DNA from 4 places in the Desulfitobacterium elongatum genome. Region 1 is predicted to be linked to each of the others. Evidence: riboswitches for the same ligand, from Rfam matches in the RefSeq annotation. Region 1 holds a riboswitch; each other region holds the start of a gene.

Region 1 (3,225 bases):
ATAACTTCTATGACGTCTGTTGACACATAACCCACCTTCAAGTATAATAGCTTTTGTCACTATTCATTCATTTTAGATGACCTAGGGGATTAGTTTAATGGTAGAACAGCGGTCTCCAAAACCGTTAGTGTGGGTTCAACTCCTGCATCCCCTGCCAAAAGAAACCTAGACACCGCAAGCCTTTGCGGTGTTTTTTATTGTACTGCTATTTACCTATTTCTACCTCAATATAACTTTTTTTATGTCTTTGAGCACGTTTTGGGCACGTTCTTTGTTGCCAAATCGATAAAAATAAAGGCCTAGACAATAGGTACCTCCCCTTATCCTGGGAAGTAGCTACTGTCTAGGCCTCTGTCGTGCAGTGCGCCTATTACTCGAGAATAGATTCTATAAAGACTGTTCGTTCCTCAACTAAATTATATTCCTTTGCTTTGACAGATGATAGCTCTTCGTTACCTAGTAACACTCTGACGATAGGACGCATAGGCAAACTTCTGTTTTGATCAACGATAATCCCAATCTCACCCGTATTGAGCTTTACCGTACATCCTGTTGGATATGCTGCTATATGCTTTAAGAAGGTAACGACAAGGTCATGTGGGAAGAAATTATTTGCTGCTCCCATGACAACTTCAATTGCTTCATACGGTAAAATTCGAGAACTCCCTGGACTATCATTTACTAAGTTATCATAGAAATCTGCCAACCCAACAATTTGCGCTAAGTTATGGATACGGTCGCCCGCAAGTTCACGAGGGTATCCCGTTCCGTTCATCCATTCGTGATGCTGAAATGCGATGTGAGCACTCAAGAGACTTAATTCCCGTTTGACTCGGAGAATTTCAAATCCTTCTTCTGTGTGTGTCTTATACAGTTCAAGTTCTTTTGGTGTAAAAGGTTCTCTCTTGCATAGGAGTTCTTTCGGTAACTTTATCGTTCCAATATCGTGAAACAAGGCTCCTATTGCTAAAGCCTCTAAATTCTCTTTCTCCAGACCGGCCGCTTTTCCTAAAATCGTTGCTAATACACAAACACTCACGGAATGAGCAAAAACTTGGTTATCATAACTTCGCATGTCAGCAAGACTTAAAAAAATATCTTTTTGTGAGAAAATGTCCTCAATAATATTATTGACAGCTTTTTTAATTTTAAAGCCATCAAAGTCTTTTCCAATCCGGACGGCTTCAGCGGAATGCTCTAGCGAGATCATTGCTTCTCGTCGATGTTCTTCAGAAATCACATCCTCAATTTGGATATCCTTTGTTTCCTCATCGTCTATGTAAATGATGTTAATGCCCAAATCCCGCAACCGATTTGTATACAAGTCGCTAAGAGCAACTCCTCTACCAAGCAAGACACGTCCATCATGGGAATAGATGGTGCGTCCTAGTACATCTCCTTTGTTGATTCGATTGATACTTAACTGTCGCAATTAAACCTTCCTTTCACAAAAAAAATCGCCATGCAAAAGTAAGCATGGCGACAACTTCTTAAAATAGAGCAAATTCGGCGGCTTGGCAGTCATTAGTTTTTATAAACTAGAAGACCCATAGCTTTGCGTCCTTGACTTTCGCCAAGTTTGCCATTGTCGATGCTTTTGAGCTTTAAATTAGGATAAATAACTTTAAATACGATTATAACATAGTTTACTTTAAGTTAATTCAGAAAAAAACATTTTTGTTTTTTTAAAGTAAAGTATTTTTCAAGACATCTGCCCGTAATTTTGGCCATAAAGCCAGATACATAGAATACATATAGATTGTTTGCTCTGGATATGGTAATAAGTTTATTTAACCAGGCTTTACGCCTGGTTTACTTATCTAACTATCTCCTTACCTGCCTAATAGCACCGCTACAATCATGAATACAGACGTGAGAAAGCACTGTATGAATACTTACGATGAATTTATTAAATAATACTTAAGAAAGGGTGATGACTTTGAAAGATCGCTTTACCTTTGGTTTCTATTCTGGTGTGGTAGCTGGTTTAATCATGAATGTTCTAAATCTTATATCTTATTACGTCTTAAATATTGCTACTCTACGATACCTTGATTTTATGGCAATTATCGTTTATGGGAACAAACCGATGAATACTTTTGATAGCATTTTGGCGTTAATCATCCACTTAGGTTTTACTGGCATGTGTGGAGTACTTTATGTATATATCGTTCCTTTGATTAGAACACAAAATCATATGTTCAAGGGTATTCTCTTTGGACTTACAATTTTTTTGCTTACTTATTCAATAACGTTTTTATTTAAGGTAAATGATCTTATGATTATTCCACCATATACTGTGGCATCAAATACAATTACTGCATCAATCTATGGCCTTGTCCTGGCGAAACTATATAAAAATAATATTAGAATTGACTAAAATAAGTTCAAAGAAAACCCGGCTTCGCCGAACCTTTTAAGCACTCATCCAGAAAGGCGAAGTCGTTGGTTGCCCTTGTGTACCGTGAAAGTTATACTTTCTGATATACAAAAAAATGACCCGAGGAATGACTTCCCCGAGTTGTTGGCTGAGAATATGCTGAAAAGCTTTCGCTTTGCTAAACTAAAATGCCAATTCCCCCAACCCTTAAATATCGATATGATAATCCTTTATCTTACGGTATAGGGTAGTCTTGCTCAAGCCCAATATGCTCGCGGCGGCACGCACATTATTCCCGGTTAAAGACAAGGCTTTTTTTATCATTTCTTCCTCCGTTTCTTGTAAAGAGGAAAAGGACTGGAACTTCCCTAACTTTTCATTTGGCCGCGGCATATCCAAATTTCTATATACGCTTGCAGGCATATCCTGCGGCTTGATCACTTGCCCCTCACAAATATTTGCAGCGTAAAGCATGGCGTTTTTCAACTGTCTAACATTCCCCGGCCAGGCGTAATTGAGCAAGAACGCTTCCACCTCTTTATTCAGTTTGAGCGGTGCGCGCCCCTCTTTTTCGCAGATTTTCTCAAGGAAATGGTTCGCAATCAGCAAAATATCCTTGTCTCGTTCCCGGAGCGGCGGCAGATCCAATTCCAGAGTTTCCAGCCGGTAATATAAGTCAGCGCGAAATTTCTTTTCCTGCACCAGTTGAAAAAGGTCTATATTGGTCGCCGCGATCAAGCGGAAGTCCACGTGAATGTCTTTATTGCTGCCTAAACGCATGACTTTTTTGTCTTCCAGCACGCGCAAAAAAGATGGCTGAATTTCCAAAGGCATATCGCCAATTT
Region 2 (3,225 bases), 810 kb from region 1:
TCCATCGTCAGTTGGGGAAATGAAGGAGTCATGTTTTTCCGCTGTGAAACCTGTCATAGGTTGGAACCAGTGGGTGTAGTGCGTGGCCCCTTTTTCAATGGCCCAGTCTTTCATTGCATTAGCGACGACCTCAGCAATCTCTGGTTTAAGAGGCAGTCCTTCGTCAATCGTTTTTCGTAATGCTTTATACGTGTATTTGGGTAGTCGTTCTCTCATTGCCGCGTCATTAAAAACGTTCAGTCCAAAGATATCCATCTCATTTTCCTCCCTAATTTCTGTTAACAAAAAACAGAAAAAGGCCCTCAATAGGATTCCCTTGATCAGAAATCTCTAAAGAGCGCCTTTGCTCTTCGAAAGCCTTATTGATAGGCTAACATATTTCTTGAAAAAACTCAAGAATTGACTTGCAAAATAGATTAACAAAATATTAGTGAGCGCATCTAAGGAACAAACGGCTAGTGCAATTAGAAGTGGCGAAAACGGCGGAACAGCTTAATAGTACCTCAGAAGAATGTATCCAGTTGCAATGATTACCGAGACAATCATAAAGGGAAAACCTATTTTTAAGAACTGCTTATAGGTAATAGGTAAGCCATTCTTCTCAGCAATTCCTGCGACAATAACATTGGCTGAGGCACCGACTAAGGAACCGTTTCCACCGAGGCAAGCACCAAGGGCCAAAGCCCACCACAAGGGCTTTATTTCCTCAGGGCCGAAATCACCGAGGGTCCCTAGTTTTTGAATAAGTGGAATCATGGTTGCCACAAAGGGAATGTTATCCACAAAGGCAGAGAAGATTGCGGAAATCCAGAGGATGAGTATGGCCATCAGGAAGGGATCGCCACCGGTTAAGCCTATGCTCCAATTGGCAACTCGGTCAAGAACTCCCACTTCAACAAGTCCTCCGACCAAGATAAATAATCCGGCAAAGAAGAAGATTGTAGGCCATTCGATCGCTAAAAATACCTCTTCAGGCTCTTCGTGACTGAGGATCATCAAGAGCATCGCGCCTGTCAGAGCAATCGTTGCACTCTCAACGTGGAGAACAGAATGGAGAATAAAACCAAGGATAGTCAATCCAAGAACGAGAAGAGACTTCTTCAGTAAAGCCCAATCCTTGATATAGTCTAATTCATTTTGTTTCATCAACTGTTCAATTGACTCTTGATCCGTAGTTAATTCGCGGCGATAGACAAAGTAGAAGCCAAGGAGTGTAACGGCGAGAATAATAATTACTGGAGGAGCTAAGTTTAGGATAAAGTCGCCAAAGGAAAGTCCAGCAGGTCCGGAAATCATAATATTAGGGGGATCCCCAATGAGGGTAGCTGTTCCACCAATATTACTGGCTAGAATCTGAGTGAGCAGAAAGGGAGTTGGATTAATTTTCAAGGTATCAGCAATGGCAATAGCGACAGGGACAATCAGAAGAACCGTGGTTACATTGTCGAGAAAAGCAGATAATATAGCAGTGAGTAAGGAAAGCGCTAGCAAAAGTTTGGTGGGATTTCCTCCCACCTTTTTAGCAACCCAGATAGCCAGAAAACCAAAGACACCAGAGCGTCGGGTGATATCGACAATAATCATCATCCCTATGAGGAGACCCAGTGTATTCCAATCAATATGATGAATCGCAGTTTCTTGTGATAAAACTCCAAACAGGACGAGGAGTGCTGCACCAGAGGCCGCTGCAACGGCACGAGGAATCTTCTCGAAGACAATAAAAGTATAGGCGACTAGGAAAATTACACAGGTTAGTATGAGCGTCATAAGAAACCTCCATTTTACGATTATATTATTTTAACAGGAATTGTGTTGCTGCAGCTCTTTAAGCTAAGTTTATCCTCCTTTCAATCAGACTAATTCTTAAAAAACAAAAATAGAAAGAGAGCAGTCCAATAAGGAACTGCTCTCCCCTGAGAAGTTCAAAGACTTGTAGCTTGGCGATCCTAGCTGATGTTAGTTATTCATGCAGCCGTAGACCCATAGCTTTAGCGTCCTTCGCTTTCGCGAAGTTTACCCCAACACAAGAACACGTTTTCAATTATTAAAGGCACTTTCATTATACCATAAAATGTCGATGTCGCTCAAGTTATACGATTTTTTGGTTTAAAACCTAGACGAACGTAATCCTTATTCTAGAAGTAAAACAAAAGAAGATAACCCGTAGAAATAACAATAGACACGAGCATTAGTGGAAAGGCTAGTTTCATAAAACCGGCGAAGGTCATTTTATAGCCATTCTTCTCTGCTAAACCTGCCACAATGACATTGGCTGAAGCTCCAATAATCGTTCCGTTTCCACCAAGGCAGGCTCCAAGTGATAAGGCCCACCAAAGCGGTTCGAGGGCTTCTGGGGTCATTCCGCCAAGGGTTCCCATTTGATGAATTAACGGAATCATCGTAGCGACAAAGGGAATATTATCGACAAAGGCGGAGGCAATGGCTGAGAGCCATAGAATGAGCATTCCCGTGAGTTTGAAGTTCCCGGCAGTTACATTGAGTGCCCATTGAGCAAGTCGGTTAATTAACCCGGTCTCAACTAAACCACCGACGACGATGAATAGCCCTGCAAAAAAGAAGAGTGAGGGCCATTCAATTGATAGGAATATATCTTCTGGTTCCTCCTTTGAAATGAGCATCAAAAGAGCTGCGCCAGACAGGGCAATCGTGGCGGACTCTAAATGCAACATCTGATGAAGTATGAATCCAAGGATTGTCAAACCAAGAACTAAAAGACTCTTTCTTAAGAGCGCATAATCTTTGATCTCTTCAAGAGGGTTAACTTGCGTAACTTTTTGTTTCACCTCGTCACTCACTTTTAGTTTATTGCGATAGAGAAAATAGAAAATTAGCATAGTGACGATATGTATGACAATAATCACAGGAGTTAGGTTGACTAAAAAGTCCATAAATCCAAGATGAGTTTGACTTCCAATCATGATGTTGGGTGGATCCCCGATTAATGTGGCTGTTCCGCCAATATTGCTCGCTAAAATCTGACTCATGAGGAAGGGGATTGGGTTGAGTCCCATAGCTCCTGCGATAGTGAAGGTAATGGGAACAATAAGTAAAACCGTGGTGACATTGTCAAGGAAGGCCGAAAGAAGTGCTGTAATCGTAGCTAAAGAAATTAATATCCGGATTGGTTCACCTTTCGAAATCTGAACTGCTTTTACCGCTAAGTACTGGAAAACACCCGTCTTCCGAGTAATTCCTACGATAATC
Region 3 (3,225 bases), 1.2 Mb from region 1:
CACGATGACTTTACTTTTTATTTCATCATCGCAGTATTTTAATGCTTCTGAGAAGGCCATCAAAGCTTCAGGATAATTATTTTGCGCTAAGTATTCACTTCCTAATAAGTACCAAGCATTCCCACTCTGAGGATTTTCATCAACCAGTCTTTTAATAATCTCTATATTATTCATCAAAGACTCCTTTTCTATTAGTGTTATCATCGCTAAATTAACTCAGTTCTATATTTTCCGATTGACACGAATAATAACTTTATAGACCAGCGGCGAAACCCATGTATAAATCACAAGAAGAATATACAATAAAACGATGACTACTAAAATATTAGAATCTATAAAGTTGCTTCCTACTATTATGAAGATAAAAAAAACTACCCAAACTAAAGCTGGCCATTTTACAAAGCGATTAGGGAAAAAGACCCAATGACACTCCTTATCTAACTTCTCCAAAATCATCAGCAAATCGTGATTGGTAGGCTCCAATAAAAATGCTTGTCTGAAATTCTCGCGTGCTTCCCTGACATTTTTATTGTGTAGATTATAAACTCCTATTTTTATCAGCTTTCTCACTTCACTACTTGAATTGTTTAAATACTTTTGTAAAATATTGAGCTGAGCATTCTTATTTTCATAGAGAAGGTAATACAGAAACTTATATTGTAATACTGCTTCATTCTCTGGATCAATCCGCATTGCTTCATCCATTAAAGCGGAGGCTTTCTTCTCATGCCCACATTTGAGCATGAGCATTCCATATGCAGCCAAAGCCGATGCTTCAGAGGGATTAATTCGTAATGCCTCAAGAAAATGCTCTTCAGATTTAACAAATTCCTCAGTATCCATATAAATTCTAGCTAATAGATAATTACATTGTTGCGCAGAGAAACCGTTTGCCATACTTTCTCTGCAATACTCGGTCGCTTCTGAATATGAATTCAAATAGTAATAACAATTCGCCATTAAGAAAAGTAAACTTCCATCATTCGGTTCCTCGGAAAGTAATTGTTCCAACTTAATGATAGCCTGTTGATAACGGTTCATATCCATATATAGAATTACTTCATTTAAAACTACCTTATTAACCCCATATTCGTATGACATTACTAATAATTGGGCCCCCTCCGAATAATAAAATAGATTCACCTACGATACCTACAATTATCCATTTTATTGCATCTTTAAGCATAGGCTTCGTCTCTCCACCCAATAACACATGCTGATTAAATTTTTTCTTCATTACACCATAATAACCCATATATAGCCCAACAGATGCCATTTTATAAGCATATCTTACATATCTGCTCTCGATTAGAATATTCTGTTGAGTATGAGTAATAAAAGCATAGATAATGACTTTGGAAAGCAGAATAATCATACCGAGTCCAATTAATACATTTAGAATCCTTTTATCTATTTTAAGCCATCGACCATTTCGTGTTCCAAGTGCCACAAGTGGGATTATCCCTCCAAAAAAAGCCACATAAAGCAACTTCCCTATTTCGTAGGTCTTTGTCCCCTCAAGATTGTCCTTATTTAAAGAGGGTTGAAATAAACTTTCGCTCATCTGTACTCCTTTATTCATTCCATATTCATCGAATTTACTGTATAAGTCATTCCCCTAAATCGCGATATATCTCATTTATTCTACAATTTCTAAATAACTCCTGCTATCTACCTAGAAGTTCATTTAGTGCTCTTATGATTATAAAAAAAGCCTTTCTCCTATTTGGGAGAAGGACCAAAGAACATAATTCTAATTCTGCTTATAATCAGCAACTTGGCAATCATAGCTCTATAGCCTTAGACCCATAGCTTTGCGTCTCCACTTTTCAGTGGATTTGCCTATTTAATTATTTTCATTTCCATAAACAGTAGATTTTTTGATCTTGTAATAGAATAACATAATTTCTTCGCGGATTTTGTCGTAATTAGCAGCTTGCAAATTCGATTTAGTAAGCTACCTTGGCCTCCTTTGGAGCCATGTGATTTGTTAACTAGACTTGCGTTTGCTCGCTATTGTTCCCAAAATTCTTTCTGTTGGATTGTTTTATTGGTTTTTTGGGATAAGACCTCAATCATCTTTATCCTATCCGATGAACTCTGATCCGGATAACTACGTGAAGACCATATCGTAAGATCATTAAACTCAATGACTTCCAGAATTCCCGTTGCCATTACTATTTCCATTATTATTGTCATTTTTTGCTACAGAATCTCCGAGGTTTAACTGCATGAGCGAATAAATCCCCAAGGATTGAATCTTTTTACTCGGGCCTTTTCCTTGGCCTGGGTTGTCTCCACTTGTTCCGTTTCCATCCGAATCGCCCTTCCCGTTACCTTTGCCAGGTTCTAAGGGAAGAGGAAGCGATTCAAAGGCGTAGACTCCAACCGTTTTGAAAAGTCTATTGCCATCACTGTCATAACCGAAGGTCTGAATTTTACCTTGGTGTTCAGTAATCTGAATCAGTCGGTTTTCACTGTCATAGTTAAGGTAGTGGTTAAAAATTTGTTTGGGGTGTAAATAAAACTCATGCTCAAATCGCCATAGAACTTTAAAAATTACTAAAAACAAAAAAACAGGACATAATCGTCCTGTTTAGTAAAATACCATAAGGTTATGCATTTAAATTCTTCTGCAAATTGAAGAAGCCTTTAGATCGGTAATTACATTTGTTCAATGATTTTCAATTCACTACCGAGTGACCTATAATTAGTTATCTTTCTTCTCTGCATAAATTAAGATATTGACCAAATTCAGGGAATGAATCCCAATTCCTAGACACATCATCGTTCGTTTCTCGTTCTTCAATTTCACCAGTTTTAGAATCTCTTTGTTCCATAACAATGTGACCATTCTCCCGATAACCAAAAATCATACTCTTTAATTCATTCTCAGTATCTCCTTCATACTCCCAATACATTACCGTCCTTAGGAATACCCTTTTATCATCTTTAACTACAAAATCGTAGTTTAAGAATTTCCGAAAATGATTGTCCAAAAAGCTTACTGATACCCATTTATCCGTAACGTTAACGATATACTTCAGTTGACCCCCATCACTTAACACAGCTGTATATGGTTGATGTTTTGCATGAAGAATACTTGCAGTGCTATCTTCAATAATATTCCAAGGCTTCTTTTTAATATTAGACCACTTGTCACAATAGTAAATTTCCATTAATTATACTCCTTCCCGGTAATGTCACGAATAATTATATTCTTCT
Region 4 (3,225 bases), 1.5 Mb from region 1:
AGGTGCCCACCCTCAAAGTGAACGTCGCCCTATATCTACCTCTTCTCCTATCGCATCCTCTTCGATATCCTCTACCTCCCTACCCCTTCACGAAGTTAAGATTGAGTTTACTTGGCAAGAGATGCTCAAAGATTCTCGCTTCTACCTGCTTTGGATTATGTTTGGTTCCGGGGCAACAGCCGGTCTTATGATTATTGGGCAACTATCCACAATCACCAAGGTGCAGACTGGGGTTTCTTGGGGATATGCCATGGTAGCCTTACTCGCAATTTTTAATGCAGGTGGCAGAATCTTAGCGGGTTGGCTTTCAGATCGAATCGGAAGAAGCTGGACGATGCGAATTTTCTTCACCTTACAAGCTCTGAATATGATTGCCTTTAACTTCTATGACACCCCGGCCCTCATTGCCTGCGGTGCCTCACTCGCTGGACTCAGCTATGGTTCACTCCTTTCCCTTTTCCCCTCAGCGACCTATGACTTCTTTGGCACAAAAAACGGTGGAGTTAATTACGGTCTCGTCTTCACGGCTTGGGGAGTAGGAGGAGTACTCGGACCACTGATGGCAGGTGCGGTCGTGGACCTCACCAAAAACTACTTCATCGCCTACCTCATTGCTGCTTCACTTTGCCTAGTTGCTACTCTCCTCACCTTCCTCTTGAAAGCGAAACCCATTGAAACAGCATCTGGTGAGCGAATACTCGTCCAAGAAGCATGTGAATAATTTTTGGTAGTCTAAGGAGTCACTCCACTATATTTTGGGTGACTCCTTTTTCAATAACTTTCAGACGAAGAATTGACTTATTGTCATTCGCAGAAACCCTAGGATAAGCTCACTCCAAATCTAAAGGGCAGGTAGATAACATTGCCTCGTTTCTCATACATAAAATGTGTTGAATTCTTTGATAAAATTGAATCTATGGCTCCTGTAGGTTCTTTAGTTACTGTGGTTGAAAGAGGTGATATGTGTGCTGTTGTTTCTGGAAATTCCTTCAGAAGCATTGCAACTTTCGTAAGCTCTACCGTTATATCCACCCGTAATTGGTGCCCGATAAAATAACGTTCTAAGCTAGCCCGACTCATGTGCGCTAACCTTTGTGAAACGTTTTTTTCTGTCAACTCTAGCAATTCCCCACTGAATTCCTGATAGGCTGGATATAATCGCAAAAATTCAGAGAGAACTTCCTTTGTTTTCTGCCTTAAGCTTGTATAGGGCATCATCGATTTTCACCTCTCTTTTATAGAGTCATAACTCCAAGTGTATACCTCTAGTTCTATTATCAAATTTTCCCAGTTTCTTTTCGTCAATCCAAAGGATACCTTTTAGGTTACCCATTGGGTGCATATCGTAATATCTCTATGGATAACTATGTCCCTCTTTAGAAGTATATGAATAATACTTTTGTCTACTTGAAGTTTATAAATTAAAAAACGCCCATAGTGGAGCGAACAAAAAAGAAGAGCATCTAATGCCCAGAATGAACGCGCATTTAATGCTCTTTTACTCATAATCTTAGGAGTTAGTTATTCATCATGTTCCATAGCTGCTTTAAGCTCTTGTACTACTGTAGTCAAATGATCCAGTTTTTTCTCGAATTTAACCAAGAGATAAGTCGAGACGGCTATTGGGAAGCCAAAGTTACCCAGCAATGTAAACCAAAGACCGTTTTCATCACCTGGCATAGAAACTCCCTCCCATCTATTTATAAAAAGACGGACTCCATTACTCTTATCACCTCCCCACCCATCATTTTTCCGTTGAGTAACCGCCCCTAGATAAGATCAACTAGACTTCAGACAAGAATTAAAAGCTCCACTAGAAGTTAGTTTTCTTTACCTTGGAAGAAGCCGCTGCCCTTATGGAGACAAAAAAACTGCCTTATAAGGGCAGAAAGGGAATTTTTACGTAACTGTAGCCAGGCTATCATAGTGCATCTACGCACCTTAGACCCTAACGGCTTTGCGTCCCCAACTTTCGGTGAGTTTGCCCTTTTTACACCATATACAATTAAAATCTCTAGTAGGTTTAAAAAACTAAGGTTTGAATTTAGGCGTATACAATAATGTCCATGAGAGGCTGGAACTCGAAACCCACTGCAGCTAAAGTGAACGCGATAACTAGTCCCACGATGATAAACTTCTTCATTGATATCCCCCCTTTGATACCATAATAAACCAAATCCAGAACACCTTTGTGATGAGAATCCTGTCGCAATTGGCGGTCGTTTCCTCCATCTGCTTTTTTCTCCCCTATTCAGCAGAAATCTTGAGAAAAACTTCTTTCTGCTCTTATTTTTGTCAATTATTCTTAGTCCTAAATTAACGTACGAAGCCGATTTTAGCAGGGGATTACTAGGCAGATGGCAAATTAAACCATAAGTGTATTGATTGTCACTTGAGGGGGCGGGAACATGGATCAACGTTTTGACCAACTTCTCCAGAGTCAAGAGCTTAGCTTGTCCGAACTTGCTCGATGCTCTCAGATTACGCCAGGATATTTATCCAAAATTTTTAATGGCAAAATCTCTAACGTGAGTCTAGGTATTTTAGCTAGAATTTCTAAACAACTTGGTCTTCCCGTGGAGGATCTCGTTAGAATGATAAAAGAGGAAAACTTTTTACCCAAGGCTTTAAATCCTATAACAAGTACCGGAACACAGCCTCAATCCTTTGAAGAAGCTGTTCAGAGTGCGCTTGATGCTCTCGAATCCGATGACAATGAAGGGTTCTACTCTTGGTCTGAAAGAATTAGATATATACCTTCTCCCTTACAGAAAAACTATGAGAAATGGTTTGAGGGGCTTCAGTTAGCCTATGAAAACCTCTATGATTCTGCACTTGAAAAGTTTCTATCTGCCCAAGGATTTAAAGCTCGCTCCGCTCTAGAAAGGCGCTTCAAGGCAAAAATCATCTCTGGAATTGCGAGCCTTTACCTTGGCCAAGGGAATTATAAGAAGGCCCTTTCCATGTTTCGAAAAAGTCTCATGACTTGGGAGGAAGGGGTCCACTCAGGGACAGTCTACCTTAATATGGGGACCCTCAATCGAAGAAATGGTGCATACAACTCTGCTGAACTTTGTTATCGTTCAGCCCTTTTGACCCCAGTCCCCTATATCCAGCTTCTGGGCTATGCTGCGTTAGGACAACTCTATATGGATCAGAAAAGACTTCCTGAGGCACGCGCAGCACTATTGCAAGGTTATTGCTTGGCCAAGAATTTACCTGGAG

Evidence for each region. A riboswitch is a leader RNA that binds a small molecule or an ion and turns the genes downstream of it on or off. The one in region 1 is predicted to bind cyclic di-GMP.
Region 2: linked by a shared signal. The riboswitch ahead of ACZ42W_RS18115 (ArsB/NhaD family transporter) and the one ahead of ACZ42W_RS13980 (HD-GYP domain-containing protein) in region 1 are both predicted to bind cyclic di-GMP.
Region 3: linked by a shared signal. The riboswitch ahead of ACZ42W_RS08500 (hypothetical protein) and the one ahead of ACZ42W_RS13980 (HD-GYP domain-containing protein) in region 1 are both predicted to bind cyclic di-GMP.
Region 4: linked by a shared signal. The riboswitch ahead of ACZ42W_RS21130 (YvrJ family protein) and the one ahead of ACZ42W_RS13980 (HD-GYP domain-containing protein) in region 1 are both predicted to bind cyclic di-GMP.

Annotation. Positions count from the first base shown of each region.
Region 1 covers NZ_AP038772.1:3,004,350-3,007,574, forward strand. The annotation lists tRNA gene ACZ42W_RS13975 (tRNA-Trp) at 84-157, shown strand; gene ACZ42W_RS13980 (HD-GYP domain-containing protein) at 371-1,432, opposite strand; cyclic di-GMP riboswitch class I at 1,506-1,594, opposite strand; gene ACZ42W_RS13985 (hypothetical protein) at 1,940-2,380, shown strand; gene ACZ42W_RS13990 (sigma-54 interaction domain-containing protein) at 2,588-3,225, opposite strand, start outside.
Region 2 covers NZ_AP038772.1:3,814,277-3,817,501, reverse strand. The annotation lists gene ACZ42W_RS18120 (glutamine synthetase III family protein) at 1-255, opposite strand, end outside; gene ACZ42W_RS18115 (ArsB/NhaD family transporter) at 493-1,767, opposite strand; cyclic di-GMP riboswitch class I at 1,929-2,028, opposite strand; gene ACZ42W_RS18110 (ArsB/NhaD family transporter) at 2,136-3,225, opposite strand, start outside.
Region 3 covers NZ_AP038772.1:1,792,153-1,795,377, reverse strand. The annotation lists gene ACZ42W_RS08510 (AAA family ATPase) at 1-174, opposite strand, end outside; gene ACZ42W_RS08505 (tetratricopeptide repeat protein) at 223-1,101, opposite strand; gene ACZ42W_RS08500 (hypothetical protein) at 1,079-1,564, opposite strand; cyclic di-GMP riboswitch class I at 1,769-1,853, opposite strand; gene ACZ42W_RS08495 (RHS repeat domain-containing protein) at 2,147-2,572, opposite strand; gene ACZ42W_RS08490 (hypothetical protein) at 2,715-3,179, opposite strand; gene ACZ42W_RS08485 (hypothetical protein) at 3,179-3,225, opposite strand, start outside.
Region 4 covers NZ_AP038772.1:4,495,292-4,498,516, forward strand. The annotation lists gene ACZ42W_RS21120 (OFA family MFS transporter) at 1-721, shown strand, start outside; gene ACZ42W_RS21125 (hypothetical protein) at 820-1,218, opposite strand; gene ACZ42W_RS21130 (YvrJ family protein) at 1,522-1,680, opposite strand; cyclic di-GMP riboswitch class I at 1,906-1,996, opposite strand; gene ACZ42W_RS21135 (tetratricopeptide repeat protein) at 2,409-3,225, shown strand, end outside.